DNA from 2 places in the Streptomyces sp. NPDC002809 genome. Region 1 is predicted to be linked to the other one. Evidence: riboswitches for the same ligand, from Rfam matches in the RefSeq annotation. Region 1 holds a riboswitch; the other holds the start of a gene.
The links. A riboswitch is a leader RNA that binds a small molecule or an ion and turns the genes downstream of it on or off. The one in region 1 is predicted to bind glycine.

Region 1 (15,194 bases):
TCGCCGCGCGGCGGCGGACCTTGAGGCCACCGGGCAGGATGCCCTCGCGGGCCATGCCGCGGGACACGCACGCCTGCATGGCGCGCCAGATGTCAAGCAGCCCGGAGCGGATCTCGTCCTCGGTGCGCCAGGCGCGCTCGTTCTCCAGCATCAGGGAGGAGATCGACAGGCCGGTGTCGCGGGCGAGGCGCAGCAGCTCGTCGCCGGTGCGGAAGGGGTGCTTGAGGACCGTGTCGTCGAGGACGATCCGGTCCTCGCCGACGGCGTCCTCGTCGACGACGAAGCCGCCGCCGACCGAGTAGTACGTCTTCTCGAGGAGCAGGGTGTCCTCGTGGTCGTACGCGAAGACCGTCATGCCGTTGGCGTGGTACGGCAGTGCCTTGCGGCGGTGCAGGATCAGCTGCTTGTCGGCGTCGAAGGCGATCTCGTGCATGCCGAGGAGGTTGAGCCGGCCGGTGGCGCGGATCGCTTCGACCCGGTCGTCCGCCGTTTCGACGTCGACGGTGCGGGGGGACTCGCCCTCCAGGCCGAGCAGGACGGCCTTGGGGGTGCCGTGGCCGTGGCCGGTGGCGCCGAGGGAGCCGAAGAGTTCGGCGCGTATCGAGACGGTGTGGGCCAGCAGGCCCTCGTTCTTGAGCCGGCGCGCGAACATACGGGCGGCGCGCATGGGGCCGACCGTATGGGAGCTGGACGGGCCGATGCCGATCGAGAACAGGTCGAAGACCGAGATGGCCACGGGGGGACTCCTAAGGGTTGGTAGACGCCTTTGTCTGCCGGGTGGTGCGGTACGGGCGGGGGTGGGCCCGAAGAGCGGGGACAAGGGATGGGGCACCGCGCTCACTGTTCAGTGTGCGCGGTGCCCCTCCCCAACGTGCAAATACGCCGGTCCGGACTACTTCAGACCGGAGTACAGCGGGAACTTCTCGGCGAGCGCGACGACGCGGGCCTTCAGGTCGTCCGCGTCGTAGGACGGCTTGAGGGCGGACGCGATGATCTCGGCGACCTCGGTGAAGTCCTCCGCCTGGAAACCGCGGGTGGCGAGCGCCGGCGTGCCGATCCGCAGACCCGAGGTGACCATGGGCGGCCGCGGGTCGTTGGGGATGGCGTTCCGGTTGACCGTGATGCCCAGCTCGTGCAGCCGGTCCTCGGCCTGCTGGCCGTCCAGCTCGGAGTTGCGCAGGTCCACCAGGACCAGGTGCACGTCCGTGCCGCCGGACAGGACGGAGACGCCGACCTCGGTGACGTCCGGCTGCACCAGACGCTCGGCGAGGATGCGGGCGCCGTCCAGGGTGCGCTGCTGGCGCTCCTTGAACTCCTCGGTCGCGGCGACCTTGAACGAGACCGCCTTGGCCGCGATCACGTGCTCCAGCGGACCACCCTGCTGACCGGGGAAGACCGCCGAGTTGATCTTCTTGGCGAGCTCCTGCGTCGACAGGATCACACCGCCGCGCGGACCGCCGAGGGTCTTGTGCGTGGTGGTCGTGACGACATGGGCGTGCGGCACCGGGTTGGGGTGCAGACCCGCGGCGACGAGACCGGCGAAGTGCGCCATGTCGACCATCAGGTACGCGCCGACCTCGTCCGCGATGCGGCGGAAGGCGGCGAAGTCCAGCCGGCGGGGGTACGCGGACCAGCCGGCCACGATCAGCTTCGGCTTGGACTCCTTGGCGAGGCGCTCGACCTCGGCCATGTCCACGACACCGGTCTCGTCCACGTGGTACGGGATCACGTTGTAGAGCTTGCCGGAGAAGTTGATCTTCATGCCGTGGGTCAGGTGCCCGCCGTGCGCCAGGCTCAGGCCCATGATCGTGTCGCCCGGCTTCAGCAGCGCGAACATCGCGGCGGCGTTGGCCTGCGCACCGGAGTGCGGCTGTACGTTCGCGGCCTCGGCGCCGAAGAGCGCCTTGATGCGGTCGATCGCGATCTGCTCGACCACGTCGACGTGCTCACAGCCGCCGTAGTAGCGGCGGCCGGGGTAGCCCTCGGCGTACTTGTTGGTCAGGACGGAGCCCTGGGCCTCCATGACCGCGACGGGAGCGAAGTTCTCCGAGGCGATCATTTCGAGGGTGGACTGCTGACGGTGGAGCTCGGCGTCGACAGCGGCGGCGACGTCCGGGTCCAGCTCGTGGAGGGAGGAGTTGAGAAGCGACATCAGGTGGTCCCTTGGGTCTCAGTTACCGGAGAACGCGGTGTACTCGTCGGCGGAGAGCAGGTCCTTCGGCTCCTCCGCGATACGTACCTTGAACAGCCAGCCGCCTTCGAACGGGGCGGAGTTCACCAGCGACGGGTCGTCCACGACGTCCTGGTTCGCGGCCGTGACCTCGCCGGTCACCGGCGAGTACAGGTCGCTGACCGACTTGGTCGACTCCAGCTCGCCGCAGGTCTCGCCCGCGGTCACCGTGTCACCGACCTCGGGGAGCTGGGCGTACACGACGTCACCGAGCGCGTTGGCCGCGTACTCCGTGATGCCGATCGTGGCCACACCGTCCTCGACGGCCGACAGCCACTCGTGCTCCTTGCTGTACCGCAGCTGCTGGGGGTTGCTCATGACCTGAATTCTCCTGTACGCGGGGGAGTGCTGATGAACGATGGTCTTACGGTGTGAGACAGGACTGCGTCACGTGCGCAGTGCCGGATCCGCCGTCGGTTCTACTTCTGCCGCTTGTAGAACGGCAGGGCCACGACCTCGTACGGCTCGTGGCTGCCCCGGATGTCCACCCCGACGCCCGTGGTGCTGGGCGTGGCGTGTGCGGCGTCGACGTACGCCATGGCGATCGGCTTGCCGAGTGTGGGCGAGGGCGCGCCCGAGGTGACCTCGCCGATCACCCCGCCCTCCGCGACGACGGAGAACCCGGCGCGCGGCACCCGGCGGCCCTCGGCCACCAGGCCGACGAGCTTGCGGGGCGGGGCGGTCTCGGCGCGCTCGGCGGCGGCCTCCAGGGCCTTGCGGCCGACGAAGTCGCCCTCCTTCTCGAACTTCACGACCCGGCCGAGACCGGCGTCGAACGGCGTGAGCGCCGTGGTCAGCTCGTGTCCGTACAGCGGCATGCCCGCCTCCAGGCGCAGCGTGTCGCGGCAGGAGAGCCCGCACGGGATCAGGCCGCGGGAGGCGCCCGCCTCGGTGAGGGCCCGCCACAGCTGCTCGGCGTGCTCGGGGGCGACGAAGAGCTCGAAGCCGTCCTCGCCGGTGTAGCCGGTACGGGCGATCAGCGCGGGGACCCCGGCGACCGTGCCGGGCAGCCCGGCGTAGTACTTCAGACCGTCCAGGTCGGCGTCGGTGACGGCCGCGAGGATGGCGGGGGACTCGGGGCCCTGGACCGCGAGCAGCGCGTACGCGTCGCGGTCGTCGCGCACCTCGGCGTCGAAGCCGTCGGCGCGGGCGGTCAGCGCGTCCAGCACGATCTGGGCGTTGCCGGCGTTGGCGACCACCATGTACTCGGTCTCGCCCAGCCGGTAGACGATCAGGTCGTCGAGGATGCCGCCGTCCTCGGCGCAGATCATCGTGTAGCGGGCGCGGCCCACGGAGACGGTGCCGATGTTGCCGACGAGCGCGAAGTTCAGCAGCGCCACGGCCTCGGGGCCGGTGACGGTGATCTCGCCCATGTGGGAGAGGTCGAAGAGGCCGGCCTTCGTGCGCACGGCGTTGTGCTCGTCGCGCTCACTGGCGTACCGCAGGGGCATGTCCCAGCCCGCGAAGTCGGTCATGGTCGCGCCCAGCGAACGGTGCAGGGCATCGAGGGCGGTGAGACGGGGGGCGGTGCTCATGGTTGAAGGCTCCCAGGGCATGACGACGAGGACGATCCCTCCCCATCTGTCATCGGAACCTGAGAGGTTCGCCGAGAGACCCCGCAGGGGTTCGGCTTGCACCTTGGGTGGAGCCGCAGGGCGACTCGCTTTTCAGATCTGCCTCATCCACGCGGTACGGGGCCTGAGAGATTCAAGGGAGGATCTTGCTCCTTCGGCGCCCGGCACGGTGGCCGGGACTCTCCCGCGCGGATTCGAGCGGCCTGTATGCAGTTGAGGGGGCCATCATCGCACGCATTGCGGGAGAGTGGGGGGCCGGTACCGATGCCGGTCTCCTGCAGGATCCGGCGGGTCGGACGGTTGTGCCGCATTACCTTTTCTTTACACTTCTTGGGCAGGTGTGGGTAGCCGACAGGGGGAGGGCGATGACGTTGCAGCGGTACGCGACGACCGCGGGGGTCGCGCACGGCGCACTGCCCGCGCAGCCGGGTGCGCCGGCCAGGGAGGCGCTGGGCCCGCACGCACCTGTCGTACGGGACCTGCGGGAGCGGGGCGGGCGCAGCCCGCGCGGCCTGCACTTCGCCGCGGGCGACGTGGTGGTGGTCTCCGGACTGCCCGGCAGCGGTAAATCGACACTCATCGCACGGGCCGTCTCGGCGCACGCCGTCGACTCCCAGAACACCAGGGACCGCTGGGCGGCCCTGATGCCCCGCTTACTCCCGTACGCCCTCTACCGTCCGCTCGTCCGCGTCGCCCACTACTGGGGCCTGTGGCGGGTGCTGCGCTCCGGCGCCTCCCTGGTCGTCCACGACTGCGGAACCCAGGCCTGGGTGCGCGGCTGGCTGGCCCGTGATGCCCGGCGCCGCGGCCGCATCCTGCACCTCGTACTGCTCGACGTCACCCCGCGGACCGCGAGGGAGGGGCAGCGCGAGCGCGGCCGAGGAGTCTCCGGGTACGCGTTCGCCCGGCACCGCAGGGCCGTGGGGCGACTGCTGCGGGACACCGAGGCGGGCCTGCTGCCGCTGGGGTGCGCCTCGGCGGTGCTGCTGGACCGGGAGGCGGCGGGGCTGCTGACGAGGATCACGTTCGCAGACGCACAGGGTGAGGCCGGGCATCCCGCGTCCCGAACCGTGGAACCCGGCGCGACAGGCGGGCCGTAGCCCCGCTCGCTGCCGGCCCGGCAGCTCGAAGCGGGAGCGCCGGAGAACCCGACAGCCTGTCACGAAAGATCGACGCTAATCTCTTGCTGCACGACATGGGGTGAGAGAGGAAGACAGTGGACATTCCGGCACCGGCCCGGACCCATCCGCAGGGCGGATGGCCGGCCAACGAGCTCGAAGAAGTGCTGAGCGCCTCGCTCGGCAGCCCGGAAGCGGGCGGCAGGCTGGTGGAGGTGCTCGGCCGCAGCCACCTGTGGGTGCCCCTGCCCAGCGGCGGCTCGCCGGACGCCACCGACCTCGATCTGCCGACGCTGGACATCGAGGGCGCGCCGTACGTACCCGTGTTCAGCTCCGAACAGCAGTTCCTCGCCTGCGTGGGCGCCCATGTGTCGTTCACCGTGGCCCCCGCCCGCGAGTTCGCCCGGGGTCTTCCCCCGCAGCTCGGCATCGCGGTGAACCCCGGCGGCGCGGTCGGCATGCCGCTGCCGCCGCCCGCCGTCGCCGAGGTCTGCCGGGCCGGACGCACCGCGCTCGACGGACCGTCCAGCGGCGGCCGGGTCCGGCTGTACGAGCCGGACTGGCAGGAGGACCCCGTCGACTTCCTCTCCGCCGCGGCCGGCGAGTTCGAGGCGAGCGGCGTCGTGCTCAGCGCCCGGCGCGCCCTGGCCAGCATCGAGGGCGGCGACCCCGTCCTCTTCGTCGGCATCGAGTTCTCCACCTGGGACGGAGCCGGGCGCAACGCCCCCATGGACGCCCTGGGCCGGGCGCTGGGGCGCGTCGAGGTGCCGTGGCCCGTCAACCTGGTGCTGCTCGACGTGGCCCAGGACCCGGTCGCCGACTGGATGCGGGCGCGGGTGCGGCCCTTCTATCAGCGCCCCGCCGAGTAGCGGTGAGGCAAGGGGGCCGTCGCCGCGGGCCGACGGCTCCGGCCCCGGGAGTCAAGTCGGTGTCAGGGCCGCCGCATAAGCTGGTTTGATGGCTGGTGCCTCGGCACCGCGCCGCCCCGAGAGCCCCGGGAGCGGCAGGCCGACACAGTGGATCGAAGAGGGGCGGGACCCAGGGTGAGTGCGTCAGGCACCGCGGCGGCCGGGCAGGTCGAGCACATGCTGCGCCAAGTGACCCCCGGGCGCTACGACGCGTACGAGGCACTCCTCCAGGCCCTCGCGGCCGACCGGATCTGGATGCTCCTCTGGCACGGCCGGGCCGGCTCGCCCGACGCCCAGTACGGCAACATGGAGATCGACGGCCTCGGCTACGCCCCCTGTGTCACCTCCGCCCAGGAGCTCTCCGCCAGCGGCTGGAACCGGGACCACGAGGTCGTGAGCGGCCGCGACATCGCCCGAGCCCTGTTCCCCGACCGCTGGGGCATCTGGCTGAACCCGCACGCGCCGGGCGGCGGCGTGGGCATCCCCTGGCTGGACCTGCGCCGGATCGCCACCGGCCTCGACCGGATGCCCGCAGGACCGCTGCGGATCAGCGACCCCGCCATCGAGATCCCGCAGTTCTACGCCCAGCTCACGCAGAACGCCCATCACACCCCCGCCATCCGGTCGTTGCGCCGCGCCTGGGTGCAGCCCGCGATCGGTGTCCCGTACCTCGCCATCGGGCTCGATCTGTACGACACGAGCGGGCCGTCCGTGGACGCCGTGCGGTCGATGATGCAGCAGTCCATCGGCACGGTTCCGGAGGGGCTCCCGGTCTCCACGGTCGCGATGGCCGACGAGTACGACCCGGTCGCGATGTGGCTGCGCGCCAACTCCCGTCCGTTCTACGACAGGGAGCCGCACGCCCCGGCCGGCCGCGGTGCCGTCGTCGCTCCCGGTTACGGCTACCCGCAGGCCCCCGGCCCCGCTCCGCGCGCCTACTAGGCCCGCCCAAGTCCGGCTCCAGGAACGGACAAACAGCTCCCTGTCGGACAAGACGTCCGACGCGGTCACCCAAATAGCCATGCAATGGCGTTACTTGGGTGGCATGTCCGTTCTGGCGGATTAGTAGCCAAGTAGTCCGCTCACTCGATCATGCTGTCCGGATAACGGAAGCTCACTGACCGCATCACGTTTGAGCAAACATTCCCCGTCAGGTCTGGCGGGTGATCACAAAGTGGTTGAAGACTCCACGCAGCAGGTGCTCCATGCCCTCCGTGCCCCACTCTCGAGCAGGGCCCGTCCGGCAGCGCGCCCTTGCGTAATCAAGGTCATGTAGAAGCCGCTACAGCGGCGGTCACGGGCCGGCCACCGCCGGCCGAGAGGGGTCTCCAGCGCAATGACGGCACCTATCGAGACCACCAGGGCGGATTCACAGCCCGAAGCGGTACTGGAAGGCGCAGGCCGCAAGGAGATCGAAGGGCGCTCGCTCGGCCGCATCGCCTGGACCCGCTTCAAGCGGGACAAGGCGGCGATGGCCGGTGGCATCGTTGTCGTGCTGCTGATCCTCACCGCGGTGCTGTCCAAGCCGCTCCAGTCGCTCCTGGGGCTCGACCCCAACGCGTTCAACCAGAGCCTGGTCGACCCGCTCATGCTGGCGCCCAAGGGCGACTTCGGCGGGATGAGCCTGGACCACCCGCTCGGTGTCGAGCCGCAGACCGGCCGCGACATCCTCGCGCGCATCCTCGAAGGCTCCTGGGTCTCTCTCGTGGTCGCCGTCGGCTCCACGCTGCTGTCCGTCGTCATCGGTGTCGTCATGGGCGTCGTGGCAGGGTTCTACGGCGGCTGGGTGGACAGCTTCATCAGCCGGCTGATGGACACCTTCCTCGCCTTCCCGCTGCTGCTCTTCGCGATCTCCATCTCCGCCTCCCTGCAGGGCAACGCCTTCGGGATGGAAGGGCTCACGCTGCGGATCGCGGTCCTGATCTTCGTGATCGGCTTCTTCAGCTGGCCCTACATCGGCCGCATCGTCCGCGCGCAGACCCTGTCGCTCCGTGAGCGCGAGTTCGTCGAGGCCGCCAGGTCGCTGGGCGCCCGCGGCCCGTTCATCCTCTTCCGCGAGCTGCTGCCCAACCTGATCGCGCCGATCCTCGTGTACGCGACGCTGCTGATCCCCACGAACATCCTCTTCGAGGCGGCCCTGTCCTTCCTCGGCGTGGGTATCGCGCCGCCGCAGGCGTCCTGGGGCGGCATGCTCACGCAGGCGGTCGACCTCTACGAGGTGGACCCGATGTTCATGGTCATCCCCGGCATGGCGATCTTCGTCACCGTGCTGGCCTTCAATCTGCTGGGGGACGGGCTGCGTGACGCACTCGACCCTCGTGGCAAGTAAACGCGGCAGTGCCGCACAGGACTAGCGAGGGGGCTTTCCTCACCATGCAGAACAGAAAGACAGCAGTGGCCATAGCCGTGGCCGTAGCGGTGTCGCTCGGCGCTTCGGCGTGCAGTGGCAGCGACTCCGACAGCGGCGGCAAGAGCGGCGGCGGCAGCGCCAAGGCGGACGCGGGCCTGACGGGCATCGTCAACGCGACCGACAAGAAGGGGGGGACGGTCACGTACGAGCACACCAGTGGCCCGGACTCCCTGGACCCCGGCAACACGTACTACGGCTGGGTGCAGAACTTCGCCCGCCTGTACGCCCGTTCGCTGGTGACCTTCAAGCCGGCCGCCGGCAAGGAGGGCCTCGAGGTCGTTCCCGACCTGGCCACCGGCCTCGGCAAGGCCAGCGCGGACGCGAAGACCTGGACGTACACGCTCCGCAAGGGCGTGAAGTTCGAGGACGGCACCGAGATCACCTCGAAGGACGTCAAGTACGCCGTCGAGCGTTCCAACTTCGCGCCGGAGGCCCTGTCCAACGGCCCGACGTACTTCAAGGCCTACCTCGAGGGCGGCGACAAGTACAAGGGTCCGTACAAGGACAAGTCCGCCGCGGGCCTCAAGTCCATCGAGACCCCGGACGACTCCACGATCGTCTTCCACCTGAACAAGCCGTTCGCGGACATGGACTACCTCGCCGCCTTCTCGCAGACGGCGCCGATCCAGCAGAAGGCCGACACGGGCGCCAGCTACGTCCAGAAGATGGTCTCCTCGGGTCCGTACAAGTTCTCGGCGTACGACGAGAGCAAGGGCGCGACCCTGGTCCGCAACCCGGAGTGGGACGCCAAGACGGACCCGATCCGCAAGGCGCTGCCGGACAAGATCGAGCTGAAGTTCAACGTCAACCCCACCACGGTCGACGACCACCTGCTCAACGACGTCACCACCGCGGACATCGCGGGCACGGGTCTGCAGTCCAAGACCCAGCCCAAGGTCCTGGTCAAGGCGGCGGAGAAGGCGAAGACGGACAACCCGTACGCCGGCGCCCTGCAGTACCTGGCGCTGAACGTCAACGTGAAGCCGTTCGACAACGCCGAGTGCCGCAAGGCCGTCCAGTACGCCGTCGACAAGCAGAGCATGATCGACTCGATCGGTGGCTCGGTCAAGGGCGACCCGGCGAGCACGGTCATCCCCCCGAGCGTCGCCGGCTACAAGAAGTTCGACCTGTACCCGAGCGAGGGCAGCAAGGGCGACGTCGTCAAGGCCAAGGAGCACCTGGCCAAGTGCGGTCACCCCGAAGGCTTCAAGACCACGCTGACCGCGCGTTCCGACCGTCCTGACGAGGTCACCGCCGCCACGCAGCTCCAGGGCAGCCTGAAGGCCATCGGCATCACCGCCGAGATCAAGCAGTTCCCGGCGGACAAGTACTTCACCGACTTCGCGGGTGTCCCGAACTGGGTCCACAAGAACAACGCGGGCATGATGATGATGGCCTGGGGCGCCGACTGGCCGACCGGCTTCGGCTTCCTCGACCAGATCGTGAACGGATCGGCCATCAAGCCGTCCGGCGGCACGAACCTGATGGAGCTCAACGACAAGGGGATCAACGAACTCCTCGTCAAGGGCATCGGCACCGTCGACACCACGGCGCGCAACGCGACGTGGGGCGAGGTCGACCAGAAGGTCATGGAGAACGCCTCGGTCGTTCCGCTCTTCTACCGCAAGAACCTGCTCTACCGCCCGGACTCCGCGGCGAACGTCACCGTCACCAACGCGTACCTCGGCATGTACGACTACGTGCTCATGACGTCCACCAAGTAGCACCTGTTCATCAAAAGCATCCCCTGAAAGGCAGGTGAAGGCGCCGGGCCGGCGGGCGTACCCCGTCCGCCCGCCCGGCGCCGCACGGCTGTGGCTGCGTACATCATCCGACGCGTATTCGCCGCGGTGTTGCTGCTGCTGGTGGTCAGCGCAGTCACGTTCGCGATCTTCTTCCTGGTGCCCCGTCTCGGCGGGCAGACCCTCGACTCCATGGCTGCCCAGTACGTCGGGAAGAGTCCTGACCCCGACGTCATCGCCGCGGTCAAGAAGAACCTGGGACTCGACCAGCCCCTCTATCTCCAGTACTGGCACTTCGTCAAGGGAATCGTCGTCGGCGCCGAGTACCAGTTCGGACCCGACCCCGTCACCTGCAACGCCCCCTGCTTCGGGTACTCGTTCAAGACCCACACCGAGATCTGGCCGCAGCTTGTCGACCGTGTCCCGGTCACGCTCTCGCTGGCCGTCGGTGCCGCTGTCATCTGGGTCGTCTCCGGTGTCGCGATCGGTGTCGTCTCCGCGCTGAAGCGGGGCTCGTTCTTCGACCGCCTCTCCATGGGCGTCGCCCTCGCCGGTGTCTCGCTGCCGATGTTCTTCACCGGTCTGGTGGTCCTGGCGCTCTTCGGGAACGGGGAGTACGTACCGTTCACCGAGGACCCGGTGGCATGGGCGAGCAGTCTGGTCCTGCCGTGGTGCACACTCGCCCTGCTCTACTCCGCGCTCTACGCCCGGCTCACCCGGGCCGGGATGCTGGAGACGATGGGTGAGGACTACATCAGAACCGCGCGCGCCAAGGGCCTCAAGGAACGCAACGTGGTCGTCAAGCACGGCCTGCGCTCCGCGCTCACCCCGCTGGTCACGATCTTCGGTATGGACTTCGCGCTGCTGTTGGGCGGCGCGGTCATCACCGAAAGAGTCTTCTCCTTCCAGGGCCTGGGTGCCTTCGCCATCCAGGGCGTGACCACCGCCGACCTGCCCAAGGTGATGGGCGTGACCCTGGTCGCCGCCTTCTTCATCGTCATCTGCAACCTGCTGGTGGACCTCGTGTACGCCGCGATCGACCCCCGGGTGAGGCTCTCATGAGCGGCGCAACCAAGAAGGACTCCCAGGCTGCGGACGCCGTCCCGGCTCCGCGCTCCGGCGACGACCACGCCTTCCTCTCCGTACGCAACCTCAGCGTCCACTTCGACACCGACGACGGCCTGGTCAAGTCCGTCGACGGCGTCAGCTTCGACCTGGAGGCGGGTCAGACCCTCGGCATCGTGGGTGAGTCCGGCTCCGGCAAGTCCGTGACCTCGCTGGGGATCATGGGCCTGCACACCTCGGAGCGTGCCCGGATCGGCGGCGAGATCTGGCTGGACGGCGAGGAGCTCATCGGCTCGGGCCCCGAGCGCGTACGGAAGCTGCGCGGCCAGAAGATGGCCATGATCTTCCAGGACCCCCTCTCCGCCCTGCACCCGTACTACAGCATCGGCGCGCAGATCGTGGAGGCCCACCGGGTCCACAACAAGGTCGACAAGAAGGCCGCCAAGAAGCGCGCCGTCGAGATGCTCGACCGCGTCGGCATTCCCGAGCCGCACCGCCGGTACGACGACTACCCGCACCAGTTCTCCGGCGGTATGCGCCAGCGCGCGATGATCGCGATGGCCCTGGTCAACAACCCGCAGCTGCTCATCGCCGACGAGCCGACGACCGCCCTCGACGTCACCGTCCAGGCGCAGATCCTCGACCTCATCCGCGACCTGCAGAAGGAGTTCGGCTCCGCGGTCGTCATGATCACCCACGACCTCGGTGTCGTCGCCGAGATCGCGGACAACCTGCTCGTGATGTACGCGGGACGGTGCATCGAGCGCGGCACCGCCGAGAAGGTGTTCTACGAGCCGCAGCACCCCTACACCTGGGGCCTGCTCGGCTCGATGCCGCGCATCGACCGGGAGCAGACCGAGCGGCTCATCCCGGTCAAGGGTTCGCCGCCCAGTCTCATCAACGTCCCGTCGGGCTGCGCCTTCCACCCGCGCTGCCCGTACGCCGACGTCCCGCCCGACAACATCACCCGCACCGAGCGTCCGGAGCTGCAGCAGGTCAGCGACGGGCACTACTCCGCGTGCCATATGTCGCGCGAGCAGCGCGAACGGATCTGGACCGAAGAGATTGCGCCGAAGCTGTGACTGAGCTGAACAAGAAGACTCCCGCGCCCGCCGCGGCCGGGTCGGACGGGTCCGGTCCCGAGCCGCTCCTCAAGGTCGACGGCCTGGTCAAGCACTTCCCGATCACCAAGGGAATCCTGAAGCGCAAGGTCGGCGCGGTCCAGGCCGTGGACGGGCTCACCTTCGACGTGCGCCCCGGGGAGACCCTGGGCGTCGTCGGCGAGTCGGGCTGCGGCAAGTCGACCATGGGCCGGCTGGTGACCCGGCTCCTGGAGCCGACCGGCGGCAAGGTCGAGTTCCAGGGGCGCGACATCACCCACATGTCCGCGGGGCGGCTCCGGCCGATGCGCCGCGACATCCAGATGATCTTCCAGGACCCGTACGGCTCGCTGAATCCGCGCCACACGGTCGGCGGGATCGTCGGCACCCCCTTCCGGCTCCAGGGCGTCAAGCCCGAGGACGGGGTGAAGGCGGAGGTCCAGCGGCTGCTGGAGCTGGTGGGGCTCAACCCCGAGCACTACAACCGCTACCCGCACGAGTTCTCCGGCGGCCAGCGCCAGCGCATCGGCATCGCGCGGGCGCTCGCGCTCAAGCCGAAGCTGGTCGTCGCGGACGAGCCGGTCTCGGCGCTGGACGTGTCGATCCAGGCACAGGTGGTGAACCTGCTGGACGACCTCCAGGACGAGCTCGGGCTCACCTACATGATCATCGCGCACGACCTGTCGGTGATCCGCCACGTCTCGGACCGGATCGCGGTCATGTACCTCGGCAAGATCGTCGAACTCGCGGACCGCAAGTCGCTGTACGAGGCGCCGATGCACCCGTACACGAAGGCGCTGATGTCCGCGGTGCCCGTGCCGGATCCCCGTCGGCGCGGTGCCAAGAGCGACCGCATCCTGCTCAAGGGCGATGTGCCGTCGCCGATCTCGCCGCCGACCGGATGCCGGTTCCACACTCGGTGCTGGAAGGCGACCAAGGTCTGCGGGACGACCGAGCCGCCGCTGCTCCAGCTGAAGACCGGGCACCAGGTGGCCTGCCACCACCCCGAGAACGCCGAGGACTTGGCGCCGGGCGACGCTCCGCTCGTCACGGACGTCATCACGGTCAAGTCGACAGCCGCGGCGGTGCCGGCCACGGAGGCCGACGAGCCGGCGGAGGCGGTCGCGCCGGAAGCGCCGGAAGCGGCGGAAGCCCCTGAGGTGTCCGCCCAGGCTGCACCCGACGGCGACGGCGAACGCGACGACGAGGGTTCCGCCGCGACACCATCGGAGCCCTCCGGGGCCTCGGAGGACAGCCCCAAGGAGTAGTACCGGCACAATTGCCCGGTGCTCAACGAACTGTTCACGCCCTCCGTCCAGCATGCGCTCGACATCGTCGGGATCTTCGTCTTCGCGATCTCCGGCGCTCTGCTCGCCGTACGCAAGAACTTCGATGTCTTCGGCATCGCGGTGCTCGCCGAGGTGACCGCGCTGGGCGGGGGGCTGTTCCGTGACCTGATCATCGGCGCGGTGCCGCCCGCCGCCTTCACGGACCTCGGGTACTTCACCACCCCGCTGCTCGCCGCGGGCCTGGTCTTCTTCCTGCACCCGCAGGTCGAAAGGATCCAGCTGGGCGTCAACGTCTTCGACGCGGCCGGCCTCGGGCTCTTCTGCGTCACGGGGACGGTGAAGGCGTACGACTACGGCCTCGGGCTGACGGCGTCGGCGGCGCTCGGTCTGGCCACCGCGGTCGGCGGCGGTGTGCTGCGCGACGTCCTGGCCAACGAGGTTCCGTCGCTGCTGCGCTGGGACCGCGACCTGTACGCGGTGCCCGCCATCGTCGGGGCGACCATGATCGTGCTCTGCATCCGCTTCGACGCGCTCAACGCCTTCACCAGCGGCTGCGCGGTGCTCACGGCGTTCGTGCTGCGGCTGCTGGCACTGCGCTACCACTGGCGCGCCCCGCGTGCCTACAACCGGCGCTCGGCGACGCCGGACGAGGGCTGACTCATTGCCGGTGGGTCCCAGCCGGCCCTCCGCCTCACTCGCGGCATCGGGGCCTGCTGCCGGTTGGCTGCGGGCTCACCGGTTGCCGCGCACCGGAGGGCGGAGCCGCAGGCATTCGTCAGACACCCCCTACGGCTTCCCTCGGGTGGTGGCGGCGCAGGTTGGCGGCGAGGACGCGGTCGAGCGTGCGGTCGGACAGCATCGGGCCCAAGCGCATGATCAGAGCGGCATCCCGGCCGGCGGTGTAGCGGGTGCGCGGCCGACGCGTCGTCACGGCCTTCGCGATGACCCGGGCGGCGGCGTCGGCAGTCAGGCCCGAAGCGGTGCCCGAGGCCATCAACTTGTTGTTCGCCCGGATCAGGCTGCCGTAGCGCTCGTCCTGCTCCGGAGTCATCCGGGCAGCCAGCCGGTTCGCCGTCTCGACCCCGCGGGCGGCCATCTTCGTACGGACGCCACCGGGCTCGACCACGACCACCTGTACGCCCAGCGGAGCGACCTCCCGGCGGAGCGAGTCGCTGACCGCCTCCAGGGCGAACTTCGCTCCGGCGTAAGCGCCATAGGTGGCCATGGCGAACTTGCCGCCGACCGAACTGATGTTGATCACACGGCCCTTGCTGCGCAGCAGTGCGGGAAGGAGCGCCTGAGTGACGGCGATGTGGCCGAACAGGTTGACTTCGAACACCTGCCGCCACTGCTCCATCGGCAGCGCTTCGACCGGGGCGTTCACCTGGACGCCTGCGTTGTTGACGAGCGCGTGCAGCGCGCGCGGGTCGTCGGCGACCCGCGTGGCGAGAGCCTCCACCTGCTCGGTCTCGGTGATGTCGAGGATGACCGGTTCGATGCCTGCCGACCGGATGGCGTCGGCGTCACGGTCGCGTCGGACACCCGCCAGGACGTGGAACCCCTGACGAGCCAGTTCCCGGGCGGTTGACGCGCCCATGCCCGTGGAGGCTCCGGTGACGACGATCAGTTTCTGAGTTTCAGGTGACACTGTCATCTTGGTTACGCTATCAGTACGGATGACGCTGTCAACTGTATGGTGGAGGTCATGGTCACTCGTGCGGAATCCGCCGCTCTCACCCGCCGCGCTCTGCTCGACGC
Region 2 (15,194 bases), on a different contig from region 1:
GTTTCAGCCTACCGCCGCACGGGAAAAACCTGAGGCGGTGGCTGCGCCGCTCGCAACGAATCAACATAATCTCCGCATAATTGAGTCCGGATACCGCCTTGCCGGCAATAGCCGTGGCGGCTAGTGGAAACACCGCGTGAACACGTGTCGTATAAACTCCGCGGACGAGGCAGAGAGTTGACGCACCGGCCCAGTCACCGGCCTCCTCTGGCCCCGCACGCCGACAGCGCCGTCTGCACCCGCCCACGCTCCACCGTGTCTCCGAAGTGAGAGGCGACCACTATGCCGCTGCATGTACCCCCGGCTCCCGCGCCCGCTCTGCGCAGCGTTCTCGCGGCGCTCGGTTCACCGACCGCGGTCCGCGAGGCCCGCACCCCCGCCCTGCGGTCCGCCCAGGGACCGCTGAGCCCCGAACAGCCGCTCCCCGTCCATGTGCTGGACCGAATCGGTCCGGGCGGGCTCGCGCCCACCACCCGGCTCGCCGCGTGGCGCTTCCTGATCCGCAGCACGGAGCGAGCCGTCGCCGCGGCGGACACGATGCTCACCCCGGACGGCTGGGCCTTCTCGCACTTCTTCGAAGGCCCGTACATCGCCTCGACCGAACTCGCCCTGCGCCACGCGGAAGCGGCGGCGACGCCCTACCAGCCGAGGCTGCTCTCCATCCCCGAGCTCTACATGATGGCGCTGTGGCTGCACGGGGACACCGGGGCCGACGCCTCCGGCGGCTCACCGGCCCCGGCCGATCTCCTGGTTCCGCTGGCTCCCGCCCCACCGGGTATCGCGGCACACCGTCCGCACCGGGTCGCTGATCTGCTCCCCGTGATCACCACCCGTATCGCACCCGGCCCCGGCCCCCTGCTCGGTTCTCCCGCCTGAACGCCGGCTCCCCCCACTTGACTGGCACTGTGCCCCGCCACCCGACCCGGTGGCGGGGCACAGTGCCATCAGGTGGGGGCACACGCGCCCATCCGGACTAGCCCCATCCGGCCACCCCGAACCACCCGAAGTGACAGTGCAGTTGCGTTGAACCGTCCGGGCGGGTGATGCGTCATGGGAGGAGAAGATGTGCTGCTGCGAAATCCCTGCGGATTGACGCCCGTAGGGCAACACTGGGACCGGACCGATCGATACGGGGGGCGGCCATGAACACCTCTTCAAGCCGCAGGACACTCAACTCAACGCAGCGAAAGAACCCAGCCATGTGTCAGCACCAGCCAGCCTGCCCGACAGCCGACTCAGCCGACCGGGAGGCCGCCCGTCTGGTGGCGCACCATCCGGAACAGGGCTGGAGCCTGCTGTGCAACGGCGTCCTGCTCTTCGAGGACACCGGTGAGCTGCTCCCGGACGGGCAGATCATCGCCCCGCACCGACCGCTGGAAACGGGCCGGGTGGTGAAGGCGGCCTGAGCGGCCGGTACGAAAAGGGGCCGGCCCGGAGATGTCTCCGCACCGGCCCCCACGCATGTCCGCGTCACGCCCCCGTGTTCCGGCGTTGCGGAATCAGTTGTCGTACTCCTCCAGGGGCGGGCAGGAGCAGACGAGGTTGCGGTCACCAAACGCACCGTCGATCCGCCGCACCGGCGGCCAGTACTTGTCGGCGGCGGACACCCCGGCCGGGAAGACTGCCACCTCACGGCTGTAGCCGTGCTCCCACTCCCCGCCCAGCGCGGCCGCGGTGTGCGGGGCGTTGGCCAGCGGATTGTCCTCCGCGCTCCACTCGCCCGAGGCAACCTTCTCGATCTCGCCGCGGATGGCGATCATCGTGTCGCAGAACCGGTCCAGCTCCGCGAGGTCCTCGCTCTCGGTCGGCTCGATCATCAGCGTGCCCGCGACCGGGAAAGACATGGTCGGCGAGTGGAAGCCGTAGTCGATGAGGCGCTTGGCGACATCGTCGATGCTGACGCCGGTCGCCTTGGAGATGGGGCGCAGGTCCACGATGCACTCGTGCGCGACCAGTCCGGCCGGGCCGTTGTACAGGATCGGGTAGTGCGGCTCCAGCCGCTTGGCGATGTAGTTGGCCGCGAGTACGGCGACCTGCGTCGCACGCTTCAGGCCCTCGCCGCCCATCAGGCGTACGTAGGACCAGGAGATCGGAAGAATTCCGGCCGAGCCCCACGGGGCAGCCGAGATCGGTCCGACACCGGTCTCCGGACCGGCGGCGGGCTGCAGCGGGTGGTTCGGCAGGTACGGGGCCAGGTGCGCACGCACACCGACGGGACCGACGCCGGGACCGCCGCCACCGTGCGGGATGCAGAAGGTCTTGTGCAGGTTCAGGTGCGAGACGTCGCCGCCGAAGTGGCCCGGCTTGGCGAGGCCGACCAGGGCGTTGAGGTTGGCCCCGTCGACGTACACCTGACCGCCGGCGTCGTGCACCTCGGCGCAGATGTCGGCGACGTGCTCCTCGAAGACACCGTGAGTGGACGGGTAGGTGATCATGAGCACGGCGAGCTCGTCGCGGTGCTGCGCGATCTTGGCACGGAGGTCGTCGATGTCGACCTCGCCGTCGTCGGCGGTCTTCACCACGACGACCTTCATGCCGGCCATCACGGCGCTCGCCGCGTTGGTCCCGTGGGCGGAGGAAGGGATCAGACAGACGGTCCGGCCCTCGTCGCCGTTGGCCCGGTGGTACGCACGCACGGCCAGCAGCCCCGCGAACTCGCCCTGCGACCCGGCGTTCGGCTGGATGGAGACCGCGTCGTAGCCGGTGACCTCGGCGAGGCGCTCCTCGAGCTCACGGATGAGCGTCAGGAAGCCCTCGGCCTGCTCGGCCGGTGCGAACGGGTGCAGCGCGCCGAACTCGGGCCAGGTGATCGACTCCATCTCGGCGGTCGCGTTCAGCTTCATGGTGCAGGAGCCGAGCGGGATCATGCCGCGGTCCAGCGCGTAGTCGCGGTCGGCGAGCTTGCGCAGGTAGCGCAGCATCGCGGTCTCGGAACGGTGCTGGTGGAAGACCGGGTGGGTCAGGAAGGCGTCGGTGCGCAGCAGCCCCTCGGGCAGCGCTTCGGCGGTCGTGGCGTCCAGCGCCTCGATGTCGCCCTCGGCGCCGAAGGCGGCCCAGACGGCAGCGACCTGCGCGCGGGTCGTGGTCTCGTCGCACGCGAGCGAGACCAGGTCGCCGTCGACGAGCCGCAGGTTGACCCCGCGGTCACGGGCGTCGGCGACCACCGTGGCGGCCTTGCCCGGGACCCGGACGGTGAGCGTGTCGAAGTAGGTACCGGTCACCACGTCGACACCGGCGGCCCGCAGGCCCTCGGCCAGGATGGCCGCGTAGCGGTGGGTGCGCCGTGCGATCGTCCGCAGCCCGTCGGGGCCGTGGTAGACGGCGTACATGCCGGCCATCACGGCGAGCAGCACCTGAGCGGTGCAGATGTTGCTGGTGGCCTTCTCGCGGCGGATGTGCTGCTCGCGGGTCTGCAGGGCCAGCCGGTACGCCTTGTTCCCGTCCGCGTCCACGGAGACACCCACGAGGCGGCCCGGGAGGCTGCGGGCGAACTTCTCGCGTACGGCCATGAAGCCGGCGTGCGGACCGCCGAAGCCCATCGGCACACCGAAGCGCTGCGTGGTGCCGACCGCGATGTCCGCGCCCAGGTCGCCGGGCGACGTGAGCAGGGTGAGCGCCAGCAGGTCCGCGGCCACGGTGACGATCGCGCCGAGCCCGTGGGCCTGCTCGATGACGGGCTTGATGTCCCGTACGGCTCCGGAGGCGCCCGGGTACTGCAGCAGCACGCCGAAGACGCCGCGCTCGGCGATCTCGGCCGGGATGCCGTCGGTGAGGTCGGCGACGACGACCTCGACCCCGGTCGGCTCGGCGCGGGTCTCGATGACGGCGACGGTCTGCGGCAGGGTGTCGGCGTCGACCAGGAAGACGCCCTTCTTCACCTTGCCGACGCGCCGGGCGAGTGCCATGGCCTCGGCCGCGGCGGTGCCCTCGTCGAGCAGCGAGGCGCCGGAGGTGGGCAGCCCGGTGAGCTCGGCGACCATCGTCTGGAAGTTCAGGAGGGCTTCGAGGCGGCCCTGGGAGATCTCGGGCTGGTAGGGCGTGTAGGCCGTGTACCAGGCGGGGTTCTCCATGACGTTGCGGAGGATCACCGGCGGGGTGAACGTGCCGTAGTAGCCGAGCCCGATCATCGGGGCCAGGACCTGGTTGCGGTCGGCGAGGAGGCGCAGCTCGGCGAGGACCTCGGCCTCAGTCCGGGCGGCCGGCAGCTTCAGGGCCTCGGCGCTCCTGATCACATCGGGCACCGCGGCGGCGGTCAGCTCGTCGAGCGAGCCGTAACCGACCTGGGCGAGCATCTTCGCCTGTGCCTCGGAATCGGGACCGATGTGGCGCTGCTCGAAGGGGATCCCCTGTTCGAGCTGGGAGAGCGAAGTGCGACGGGGGGTCATGATGGAGGCCTCCTGGTCTGTCACGACCTGCGAGGGGCACCACGGCGCGGGGTGCCCGAACGGCCTCCCCCTCTGTCATCTCAACCTGAGAGCTTCACCGGTGCCCGCAGGGCGCACCGGCTTTCACCGTCGGTGAGGGAGAGTTCCTGTCCGGCCGTGGCCGTGCGGGAACCCGCCCTGCTTTCCAGAGTGACCTCGTCCGTGCGGTACGGGGGCCTGAGAGATTCCGGGGAGGATTTGCTCCTTCGGCGCCTCCGGATTGCCTCCGGAGGACTCTCCCGCACAGGGTCAGCAGCCATTGCCAGCCTACCAGCGGGGTATGCGGTGGAAATCTCGAGTGGCCGATGCCACGGATGTGCACTTCTGTAGTGCCTGTGGAGTAGCTGCGACCAATGGGAGGCCACGTGCAGACCGACATCGATCCGCGCAGCCTGATCGGCCGCAAGGCGTTCGACCGCAAGGGCACCAAGATCGGAACCGTGGACGAGGTGTACCTCGACGACGCCACCGGTGTGCCCGAGTGGGCGGCCGTGCGCACCGGACTGTTCAGCCGGGATGCCTTCGTCCCGTTGGAGCCCAGCGAATTCGTCGAGGACACGCTGCGCATCCCCTTCGACCGCGCCCTGATCAAGGACGCACCCGACTTCGGCGTCGGCCGTCACCTCTCGCCGGAACAGGAGCTTCAGCTCTACCGGCACTACGGTCTGGACTCGGCGCCGGGCGAGAGCGCCCCCGACCGCGACTTCGGCAGGCTGGCGGGCCAGGACGAGTAGTCCACCGGGTTCCGTACGAGCGGCAGCGGATCGGCCGGCTGCAGCTCCGGATCGTCGATACGGAACGTACGGACCCGGCCGGGCGCCGATTCCGGTTCCTCGAATCGCACCGTCACCCGCCCGACCCCGCTGCCCTGTACCCAGCCGTGCCCGTGGGTGTCGTGGTGTACGTCGTGTCCGGCCGGCCAGCGCCGCGCCGCAAGCTGCTCAGCACTCTCCTGCGCGGGCTCCTCACCCGTCGGCTCCCCCTCGTCCGCGCCCGCTTCGGTGGTGTCGGGGAGCTCGGCCGCCGTCCGCTCGTCCGCCGCCTGGGCGAACAGGTCCTCCTGGGTGAAGTCGGCGAGGCCTGTGACGCCGACGCCCAGCAGCCGCACGCCGCCGGTGGTGTCCACGGACTCCAGGAGCCGAGCCGCGGCCTCTCTGACGACCGTGGGGTCGTCGGTGGGCCCACGGAGCGTCTCGGAGCGGGTGAGGGTCGAGAAGTCGTAGCGCCGCACTTTCAGCACCACCGTGCGCCCTGACCGTCCGGCACCCCTCAGCCGCCGGACACACCGGTCGGCCAGCCGCTCCACCTCGGTCCTGACCCGGACGCGGTCATGCAGATCGGTGTCGAAGGTGTCCTCGACCGACACCGACTTCGCGTCCCGCTCGGCGACCACGGGCCGGTCGTCGTATCCGAACGCCATGCGGTGCAGAGAGCTGCCGTGCGCCTTGCCCAGCAGCCGTACGAGTTCCGCCTCGCCCGCCTCGGCGAGGTCGTTGACCGTGGTCATGCCGGCGCGGCGCAGATGGTCTGCGGTGGCGGGGCCGACTCCGGGCAGGGTACGCACCGTCATGGGCGCGAGGAGTTCCCGCTCCGTGCCGGGCTCTATCAGCAGGATCCCGTCGGGTTTCGCCTCTTCGGAGGCGATCTTCGCCAGCATTTTGGAGCCTGCGAGCCCGACGGAGCCGCTGAGCCCCGTGACCGCCTCGATCGCCCCGCGCAGCTGCTCGCCGATCTCCAGGGCCGAGGCCGCGTCGTCCGCCGTGCCGCCCGCCTCCAGGTCGACGAAGGCCTCATCGAGGCTGAGGGGCTCGACCAGGGGCGAGAGGCGCCCCAGCAGCTCCATGACCTGGTCGCTCACCGTCCGGTAGAGCGTGAAGCGCGGCACGAGATAGGCCGCGTTCGGCGCCAGCCTCCTGGCCTGCGCCATCGGCATCGCCGAGTGCACCCCGAAACGCCGCGCCTCGTACGAGGCGGTGGCGACGACTCCGCGGGGGCCCAGTCCGCCCACCACGACCGGCTTGCCGCGCAGGCTCGGCTTCGCCGCCTGCTCCGCGGACGCGTAGAAGGCATCCATGTCCAGATGCAGGATGGTGGGCGCGGCTCTCACATCAACCGATGGTGCCCTACGGCACTGACAGCCGCCCTGTGACGACGGCGGGCACACCCCGGAATTCCGGGGTGCGGCCGCGCTGCCACCCGGTCAGCCCGCCCGGTTGCGCCGACGGGCGAGTTCGTCGGTGGGGTTGTTGCCGATCAGTGTCTCGCCGGTGTCCACGCGCTCCCCGTGCAACTGGGACAGCGCGGCGTCCACGTCCCGCCACACCACCCCGACGGCGATGCCGAAGATTCCCTGGCCCCCTTGGAGCAGCTCGACGACCTCGGTGGGCGAGGAGCACTCGTAGACGGTCGCTCCGTCACTCATCAGCGTCATGCGCTCGAGATCCTGGAAGCCCCGGGCCCGCAGGTGCTGCACGGTGGTGCGGATGTTCTGAAGCGCCACCCCGGTATCGAGGAATCGTTTCACGATCTTCAACAGGACGACGTCCCGGAAGCTGTAGAGCCGCTGTGTGCCCGACCCGTAGGCCGGGCGGACGCTCGGTTCCACCAGCCCCGTGCGGGCCCAGTAGTCGAGCTGCCTGTAGGTGATACCCGCGGCTGCGCACGCCGTCGGGCCCCGATAGCCGATCTCGTTGGCCGATGTCACGCCGTCCCCCGCCATCGCGTCCGGCGCAGCCGGTTGCCTGATGGTGTGGCCGGCTGTACTCCCCTGCTGCGGATACGGCCCACCTGCTGCCGTACCGTCGCCGCTGCTTCTCACGCCGACCTCCGTCCTTGACCTGCCCACTCGAAGGTAGGCAGTCACCCGGGGTGCGTCAACGATCGCCACACTCGGCACGCCGAGTGATAATCACCCTGAGGGTGGTTTCCCGTGACTCACGATCGGGAAAGGCTTGTCGGATGCGCTGGCGCGCCCCTTGGGACGTCACTGACTGTTCGTACCGAAGTCCTCCGGCGAGATCTGGTCGAGGAACTCGCGGAACTTCTCCACCTCGTCCTCCTGCTCGTCGGGAATCGCGATTCCCGCATCGTCGAGCACCCCGTCACTGCCGTAGATCGGCGTACCGGTGCGCAGGGCGAGCGCTATCGCGTCGGAAGGCCGCGCGCTCACCTCGACTCCGCTGGCGAAGACCAGCTCCGCGTAGAAGACCCCTTCTCGCAGATCCGTGATCCGGACCTCGGTGAGCTCCTGGCCGACGGCCTCGAGCACATCCTTGAAGAGATCATGGGTCAGCGGCCTGGCCGGAGCCATGCCCTGCTGAGCGAAGGCGATCGCGGTCGCCTCACCAGGACCGATCCAAATGGGGAGGTACCGATCGCCTCCCACTTCACGCAGGAGCACGATCGGTTGATTGGAGGGCATTTCCACCCGGACACCCACAACGTCGAGCTCGTTCACACAGCAACCCTAGGACGTGCTCGGCAGGTTTGGGTAGTCGGGCCCCGCCGGGATCAGTGAAGACGGATCTGCAGAGCGGTCTGTACGAGGGCCGAGTGCAGCCGTACGGAGAGCTCGGCGAGCTCCTTCGCGGTGGCCTCGGCATGCGCTCTGGTCTGCGGATTCCGGTGCCGGCGCAGCGGCGCGACGACTTGCTCGATCAGCCCGGCCTCCCGGTCCGCGGCTGCTCGCATCGCGCGCAGATGACGAGGTTCCAGACCGAATCGCCCCAGATCCGCCACAAGCCTGGCGATGGTGACCGTCTCGGCGTCATAGCCTCCCTGCGCCGACGGCGCGACGAGACCGTACGACTCCCAAGCGTCCAGGTCACTCTCGGTCACCTCGGCGGCGGCGAGGAGCTCGGCGCGGCCGATGCGGGCCGCGGTGGCCCGCCCCGGCCCACCGGTCCAGCCGCCGTCGGTCAGCTCGGGCTCGCCGCCCGGGGCGGGCAGAGCGACCTGCTCACCCCGCGCGAGGGCGTCCAGGTGCTCCCGGATGACCTTCAGCGGAAGATAGTGGTCCCGCTGCATCCGCAGCACCTGAGCCAGCCGCTCAACGTCGCCGGAACGGAACTTCCGGTATCCGGAAGGTGTCCGCTGTGGCTCGACGAGCCCCTCGGCCTCCAGGAAGCGGATCTTGGAGATGGTGACTTCGGGGAACTCGTCCCGCAATTGCAGGAGCACCGTGCCGATGCTCATCGGACGGTCGTCGGCGGTGGCGGTGCCGTGTCCGGCACCGCCCGTCGGTGTTCTCAGCATGGACCTTCCTCGGGTCCCCCCGACGGAGTCGGGGGGACGGTCAGATGCCGCGCTGGCTCGCGTAGAAGACCAGCCGGTACTTGCCGATCTGCACTTCGTCGCCATTGGACAGCGCGACGGAGTCGATGCGCTCACGATTGACATAGGTGCCGTTGAGGCTGCCCACATCCCCCACGGTGAAGCTGCCGTCGGGGCTCCGACGGAACTCCACGTGACGCCGCGACACCGTCACGTCGTCGAGGAAGATGTCACCCTGCGGGTGGCGGCCGGCCGTGGTCAGCTCGCTGTCCAGGAGGAAGCGACTGCCCGAGTTGGGCCCCCGTCGCACCACCAGGAGCGCCGAGCCGAGCGGCAGCGCGTCCACGGCGGCCTGGGCCTCGGGCGAGAGCGACGGCACGGACGTCTGCCCGGTCGCCTCCGCCTCGTAGGCCTCCAGGCCCGAGATGGAGATGGTCGACGTCGTCTCCGACGCCCGCTCCGGAATCCCGCCCCTGAGCGGCGCCCCACAGTTGGAGCAGAAACGGCTGGCCTCGGCGTTGCGGTGCCCGCACCTCGTACAGACCGGCATGGACGAAGCCTCCTGCCTCGGGGTGAACCCTCCACCCGTACTTGAGGTTGAGGGTTCTCCGAAACCTATGCGGCCGGGACCGGCAGGGTCAACGGACGACGCGCCGGAACCACCCGAATTGTCACCTCCCGGACCTGCCACCTGGTCACGGAAGAGGGGGCGCTCGCCGCCCTGCTCCTCACTCTGACCATGGCGCGGTGCGCGATGGCGTGCGGCTTCATCGCGAGCGCTCTTGCCGAACAACTTCCCAAACAACTTCACGGGCGATTCCCCTTGACCGAAACAGACCCGCCCGTGGGGCAGGACGAACCCTGAATGAACACACCTGCCGACCCGGACATCTTCACAACGTCCGTATCCACTCGACAGTTTCCACCACGCACCACCATTACGATGCGCCGACCCCCCGCAACCTCCTGCTCATGTCCCCCGACACCCACGCGTCCCGGGTTCACTGGCCCGACGACCGAGAGTAGTCAGGCCGCTCAGCCGGTCGCAAGGCGTCGACGACGATGTCGTCGGACTGCGCCACGTGCACCGTGGCCTGCTCCTTCTCCAATGTCTGCACCACACCGCCGGGGATGTTCAGCGCCGGTTCCAGGTCCTGCGGCTTGCCGATGACCTTGAAGACATAGGGAGCGGAGATCTTGCGGCCGTCGACCTTGACGGCTCCCCCGTCACCGGAGAAGTACGTATTGGCCACCACGCGCACGCCGTTGACCTCGATCGCCTCGGCACCGGCCGCCCGGAGCTCCTGAAGGGCATCCAGCAGCATGTCGGCCTGCACTGCGTCCCCGGGGTCGTTCACCGCGAGGGTGATGCCGGGGCCGTGCACCGCCACGGTACCCGCGAGGATGCCGAGTTGGCGCTCCTTCTCCACTGTCTGCTTCCGCGCCTCCTCCGCCTGGTCGGAACTGTTCTCCAGCTCCGTGCGCTGGTCGACGAGGCGCTGCTTCTCGTCCTCCAGCCGCTGCGTGCGGTCGTCCACCTCGTCGAGGATGCGGACGAGGTCCTCCTGGCGGGCGCCGCGCAACGCGCTGTTGTCGCTGTTCGACCGCACCTGGATGGCAAGCCCCAGGCCGAGGACGAACAACAGCACTGCGACGATGAGTTGGGCGCGGGTGATCCGGGGCGGCCAGATTCCGGCCATCAGCCGCTGGCGCCCGGTCAGTTCCCCGGGAGTCTCCTCGGCCTGCTCGCCGGGTTCTTCGCGGTCGCCGTTGAATGCGTCGTTGCTCATCGGCGTCAGGCCCGGAAGACGTGCCGGCGGATCGCGGCGGCGTTGGAGAAGATGCGGATACCGAGAACGACGACCACGCCGGTGGAGAGCTGCGCTCCGACGCCCAGTTTGTCGCCCAGGAAGACGATCAGCGCGGCCACGACCACGTTCGAGAGGAACGAGACCACGAAGACCTTGTCGACGAAGATGCCGTCGAGCATGGCCCGCAGACCGCCGAAGACGGCGTCGAGAGCCGCCACGACCGCGATCGGAAGGTAGGGCTCGACCACCGCCGGAACTTCGGGCCGGACCAACAGTCCGACCACGACTCCCACGACGAGGCCCAGTACGGCGATCACGATGTGCCCTTCCCTGTTTCTGCCGCACCACTGCCGGTGTCTGCGGCCTTATAAGGCTCTGCTGTCCGTACGATCAGGCTCGGGGCCGCCGGGAGGCTCACATTCTCCTGGACGGAGATGCTGGTCCGGATGTCGAACGTGTCCTTGAGCGCCTGCAGGTACTGGCCATCGGCACTGTCCTGGAAGTCGGCGCCCAGCTTCTTCCCGTCCCCCACCGCGAGCACCGTGTACGGCGGCACGAGCGGTTTGTTGTCGACCAGTATGGCGTCGCCCGCGGCGCGGATCGCCGACAGGGCGGTCAGACGCTGTCCGTTGATGGCGATCGCCTCGGCGCCGGACTGCCACAGGCCGTTCACGACCCTCTGCATGTCCCGGTCGCGGACCCTGCCGGTGTCGGAGAACCCGCTGCTCTCCCGCGGTCCGCCTCCGCCCTGCTCGGTGTCCTTCGCGTCGTCGACGACGAGCTTCACCCCGGGACCGTGCACAGGCGTCGCCCCGGACAGCAGGGCCACCAGTTCGGCCTGGTCACCGCCGTGCTTCTCCAGCGCCTTGCGCTGGCGCCTGCCCACGTCGTCGCGGATCTCCTCCACCTGAGCTTCAAGCGTGTCGGCCGCAGACGTCTCCGCGTCGATCCGGTCGATGAGCTCTTCGCGCTCCTTGGCCAGAACCGGCGCGGCAACCCGCGCCTGAGCGGCACCGAGCGTCACGACAAGCGCTGCCAGCACCAGACACGCCGCGAAGCCGAGCTTCGCCTTGAGGGTCCGGGGCATCCCCGCGCGCCCGTCGGCCTTGCGACGCGCCGAAGCCTCGGCATATCCGTCGTCCAGGCTGTGGTCCATCACATTGGTCAGCAGCGACATGGACGCGTCGGGGCGCGAGGGCGGCGAGGCGGTACTCCGATCGGGGGGCTGCTGCGACATGCCGCACATCGTCGCATGTCGCAGCGGCTACCGCCGAATGGCCCCACCGATGTCCTGGATGCAGGCGCGCGACTCCCGCGGCCGCACCGCGGCATCCGGGCCGGGTCCGGATGCCGGGGCGGCACAGCTCACCCGCCCCGGCAATCCGGTCACATCATTGACCTGCGCTGTCGACGATCGCGGACCATTCGTCCAAGAGCGCCTGGGCCGAGGCGTCGTCGGGCCCTTCGGCCCACAGATGCGTGACCGCTTCGGCACGGTCCGGCAGCACCATCACCCAGCGGCCGTCCGCCTCCACGACACGTACACCGTCCGTCGTGTCCACGTTGCGGTCTCCCGCCGCCTCGACCACACGCCGCATCACCAGGCCCTTGACGGCCCACGGGGTCGCGAGATCACGCCGCAGCACGTGCGCACGCGGGATGCGCGCGTCGATCTGGCTGAGTGTGAGCTGCGTTCTTGCGACCAGTCCGATGAGCCGCACGAATGCGGCGGAGCCGTCGAAGACGCTGCTGAACTCGGGAACGATGAACCCGCCGCGTCCGTCCCCACCGAAAATGGTGCCTTCCTCGCGTCCCACCCGCGTCAGGTCGTCGGGCGACGTCATCGTCCACTCGACCTGGGTCCCGTGGTACGCGGCCACCTGCTCGGCCACGCGGGTAGTGGTGACAGGCAGCGCCACCCTGCCGCTGCGACGCTCCGCGGCGACGAGGTCGAGCATGACCAGCAGGGCCCGGTCGTCCTCCACGATCCGGCCTCGCTCGTCGACCAGTGAAAGCCGTTCACCGACCGGGTCGAACCGGACACCGAACGCAGCCCTCGCCGACGAGACGATCTCCCCGAGCCGGACCAGCCCGGACCGGCGGGTCTCGGCCGACTCGGTCGGCCGGGATTCGTCGAGGCCGGGGTTGATGGTCAGCGCATCCACACCGAGCCGTCCCAGCAGACTGGGGAGCACAAGCCCCGCGCTGCCGTTGGACGCGTCGACGACCACCTTGAGTCCGGCGTCGGAGATTCCCGCGGTGTCCACGTTCCGCAGCAGGGATCCTGTGTACGAGTCGAAGACGCTGGACGGGAAGTAGAGGTCGCCGATCTCACCAGGGAAGGCCCTGCGGTATTCCTGCCGGGCATAGACCCGGTCCAGCTTGCGCTGCCGTGCCTGGGAGAGGTCCGCTCCCCGTTCGTCGAAGAACATGATGTCGACGGAGTCGGGAACACCCGGCGAGGTACGGATCATGATGCCGCCGGCACTGCCGCGTGCGGTTTGCTGACGGGCCACGGGCAGCGGAACGTTCTCGAGGTCGCGGACGTCGATGGCGCTGGCCTGAAGGGCCGAGATGACCGCGCGCTTGAGTGCCCGGGCACCACGGGAGTGGTCACGTGCGGTGGTGACCGTGGAGCCCTTCTTCAGCGTCGTCGCATACGCACCGGCCAGCCTGACCGCCAGTTCCGGCGTGATCTCGACGTTCAGGATCCCGGATACTCCTCGTGCGCCGAAGAGGTGTGCCTGTCCGCGCGACTCCCAGATCACCGAGGTGTTGACGAACGCGCCGGCTTCGATGGTCTTGAAGGGGTAGACGCGAACATTTCCCTGGATGATCGATTCCTCGCCGACGAGGCATTCGTCGCCGATGACCGCCCCGTCCTCGATCCGGGCGGCGCGCATGATGTCGGTGTTCTTGCCGATCACGCACCCGCGCAGATTGCTGTGATCACCGATGTACACATTGTCGTGCACCACGGCCTTGTGAAGAAAAGCGCCGCTCTTCACGACCACATTCGACCCGATGACGGTGTGCTCCCGGATCTCCACGCCGGCCTCGACCTTGGCGTAGTCACCGATGTACAACGGCCCGCGCAGCACCGCGTCGGGGTGCACGTCCGCGCCTTCGGCCACCCATACACCGGGCGAGATCTCGAAACCGTCGATCTCGACGTCGACCTTGCGTTCCAGCACGTCGGCCTGGGCCTTCACGTAGCTCTCGTGCGTACCGACGTCTTCCCAGTAGCCCTCGGCGATGTAGCCGTAGATGGGCTTGCCTTCCTTCATGAGCTGCGGGAACACGTCACCGGACCAGTCCACGGAGACATCGGCCTCGACGTAGTTGAAGACCTCTGGCTCCATGACATAGATGCCCGTGTTCACGGTGTCAGAGAAGACCTGGCCCCAGGTCGGCTTCTCCAGGAAGCGTTCGACCTGACCCGCTTCGTCCACGATGGTGATCCCGAATTCCAGGGGATTCGGGACGCGGGTGAGGCAGACCGTGACCAGTCCGCCCTTTTCCTTGTGGAAGGCGATGAGATCGGTGAGGTCGAAGTCGGTGAGCGCATCACCGGAAATCACGAGGAAGGTGTCGTCCTTCAACGCCTCTTCGGCATTCTTCACGCTGCCGGCGGTACCGAGCGGTTTCTCCTCGTTTGCATAGCTGAGCTCCATCCCGAGCTCTTCGCCGTCTCCGAAGTAGTTCTTCACTAGCGACGCGAGGAACTGGACGGTCACGACCGTCTCGTTGAGCCCGTGCCGCTTGAGCAGGCGTAGCACATGCTCCATGATCGGCCGATTGGCTACGGGCAGGAGCGGCTTGGGCATGCTTGAGGTCATGGGGCGAAGGCGAGTGCCTTCACCACCTGCCATCACGACGGCCTTCATGTCGGAACGTCCTCCTTGAAGAGACGACGGTCTAGCCGACTTCACCCGTCAGGGCATCATCTGTCTGATCAGCCGCGGGCCGGCCACGTTGCGCGGCACCGCATCAACGAGCTCAATCGGCTACTGCATCCGCCTTGACCAGCCGGCGGACCTGAACCACGTAGAGGATCCCTGCCCACCAGTAGAGCGTTGTACCCCATCCTGCGAACGCCCATCCGAAAACAGTGGCCAGCGATGCCAGCCAACCACTTCCGTCACTGAGCAGCAACAAGGGGAATGCGTACATCAGGTTGAACGTGGCCGCCTTGCCCAGGAAGTTCACCTGAGGAGGCGGATAGCCATGACGGCGAAGGATTCCCACCATCACGAGAAGCATCAGTTCACGGGCGAGAAGCGCGGCGGTGAGCCAGAGCGGAAGGATCTCCCGCCAGGTCAGGCCGACAAGGGTGGAAAGAATGTAGAGACGGTCGGCAGCAGGGTCCAGCAGCCGTCCCAGGCTGCTGATCTGGTTCCATCGGCGCGCGAGCTTGCCGTCGAGGTAGTCACTCACGCCGCTGAACATGAGTACCAGCAGCGCCCAGCCATCGCTCTGAGGCCCGCCGAACTCGGGACGGAGAATCAGCCACAGGAAGACGGGTACGCCAACGAGGCGAGCCATGCTGAGGATGTTGGGGATGGTGAGGACCCGGTCCGTCTGAACGCGAGTCTCCTGGACCTCCACCCGGGGGCCTCCTGTGAATGAACGTGCCGATGATGCCCCCTGACCTTACCCTCAGCGATGGCCGGCAGATACACAGGGG

Region 2: it holds a riboswitch for glycine, as region 1 does, so the genes downstream of both, gcvP (aminomethyl-transferring glycine dehydrogenase) here and gcvT (glycine cleavage system aminomethyltransferase GcvT) in region 1, are expected to answer to the same signal.

The regions. Positions count from the first base shown of each region.
Region 1 covers NZ_JBEOVJ010000008.1:65,363-80,556, forward strand. Annotated here, with positions in the region: gene ABT025_RS07680 (L-serine ammonia-lyase) at 1-736, opposite strand, end outside; gene glyA (serine hydroxymethyltransferase) at 893-2,152, opposite strand; gene gcvH (glycine cleavage system protein GcvH) at 2,171-2,548, opposite strand; gene gcvT (glycine cleavage system aminomethyltransferase GcvT) at 2,650-3,765, opposite strand; glycine riboswitch at 3,908-4,001, opposite strand; gene ABT025_RS07700 (AAA family ATPase) at 4,170-4,904, shown strand; gene ABT025_RS07705 (enhanced serine sensitivity protein SseB) at 5,021-5,791, shown strand; gene ABT025_RS07710 (enhanced serine sensitivity protein SseB C-terminal domain-containing protein) at 5,966-6,772, shown strand; gene ABT025_RS07715 (ABC transporter permease) at 7,167-8,159, shown strand; gene ABT025_RS07720 (ABC transporter substrate-binding protein) at 8,204-9,964, shown strand; gene ABT025_RS07725 (ABC transporter permease) at 10,055-11,044, shown strand; gene ABT025_RS07730 (ABC transporter ATP-binding protein) at 11,041-12,129, shown strand; gene ABT025_RS07735 (ABC transporter ATP-binding protein) at 12,126-13,415, shown strand; gene ABT025_RS07740 (trimeric intracellular cation channel family protein) at 13,434-14,093, shown strand; gene ABT025_RS07745 (SDR family oxidoreductase) at 14,212-15,090, opposite strand; gene ABT025_RS07750 (TetR/AcrR family transcriptional regulator) at 15,142-15,194, shown strand, end outside.
Region 2 covers NZ_JBEOVJ010000060.1:165-15,358, reverse strand. Annotated here, with positions in the region: gene ABT025_RS28210 (hypothetical protein) at 283-876, shown strand; gene ABT025_RS28205 (DUF5999 family protein) at 1,200-1,406, shown strand; gene gcvP (aminomethyl-transferring glycine dehydrogenase) at 1,500-4,385, opposite strand; glycine riboswitch at 4,580-4,676, opposite strand; gene ABT025_RS28195 (PRC-barrel domain-containing protein) at 4,778-5,158, shown strand; gene ABT025_RS28190 (DNA polymerase IV) at 5,083-6,531, opposite strand; gene ABT025_RS28185 (MerR family transcriptional regulator) at 6,625-7,242, opposite strand; gene ABT025_RS28180 (bifunctional nuclease family protein) at 7,408-7,881, opposite strand; gene ftsR (transcriptional regulator FtsR) at 7,935-8,678, opposite strand; gene ABT025_RS28170 (FHA domain-containing protein) at 8,719-9,507, opposite strand; gene ABT025_RS28165 (DUF881 domain-containing protein) at 9,698-10,486, opposite strand; gene ABT025_RS28160 (small basic family protein) at 10,492-10,824, opposite strand; gene ABT025_RS28155 (DUF881 domain-containing protein) at 10,821-11,744, opposite strand; gene ABT025_RS28150 (sugar phosphate nucleotidyltransferase) at 11,899-14,394, opposite strand; gene clsA (cardiolipin synthase ClsA) at 14,507-15,115, opposite strand.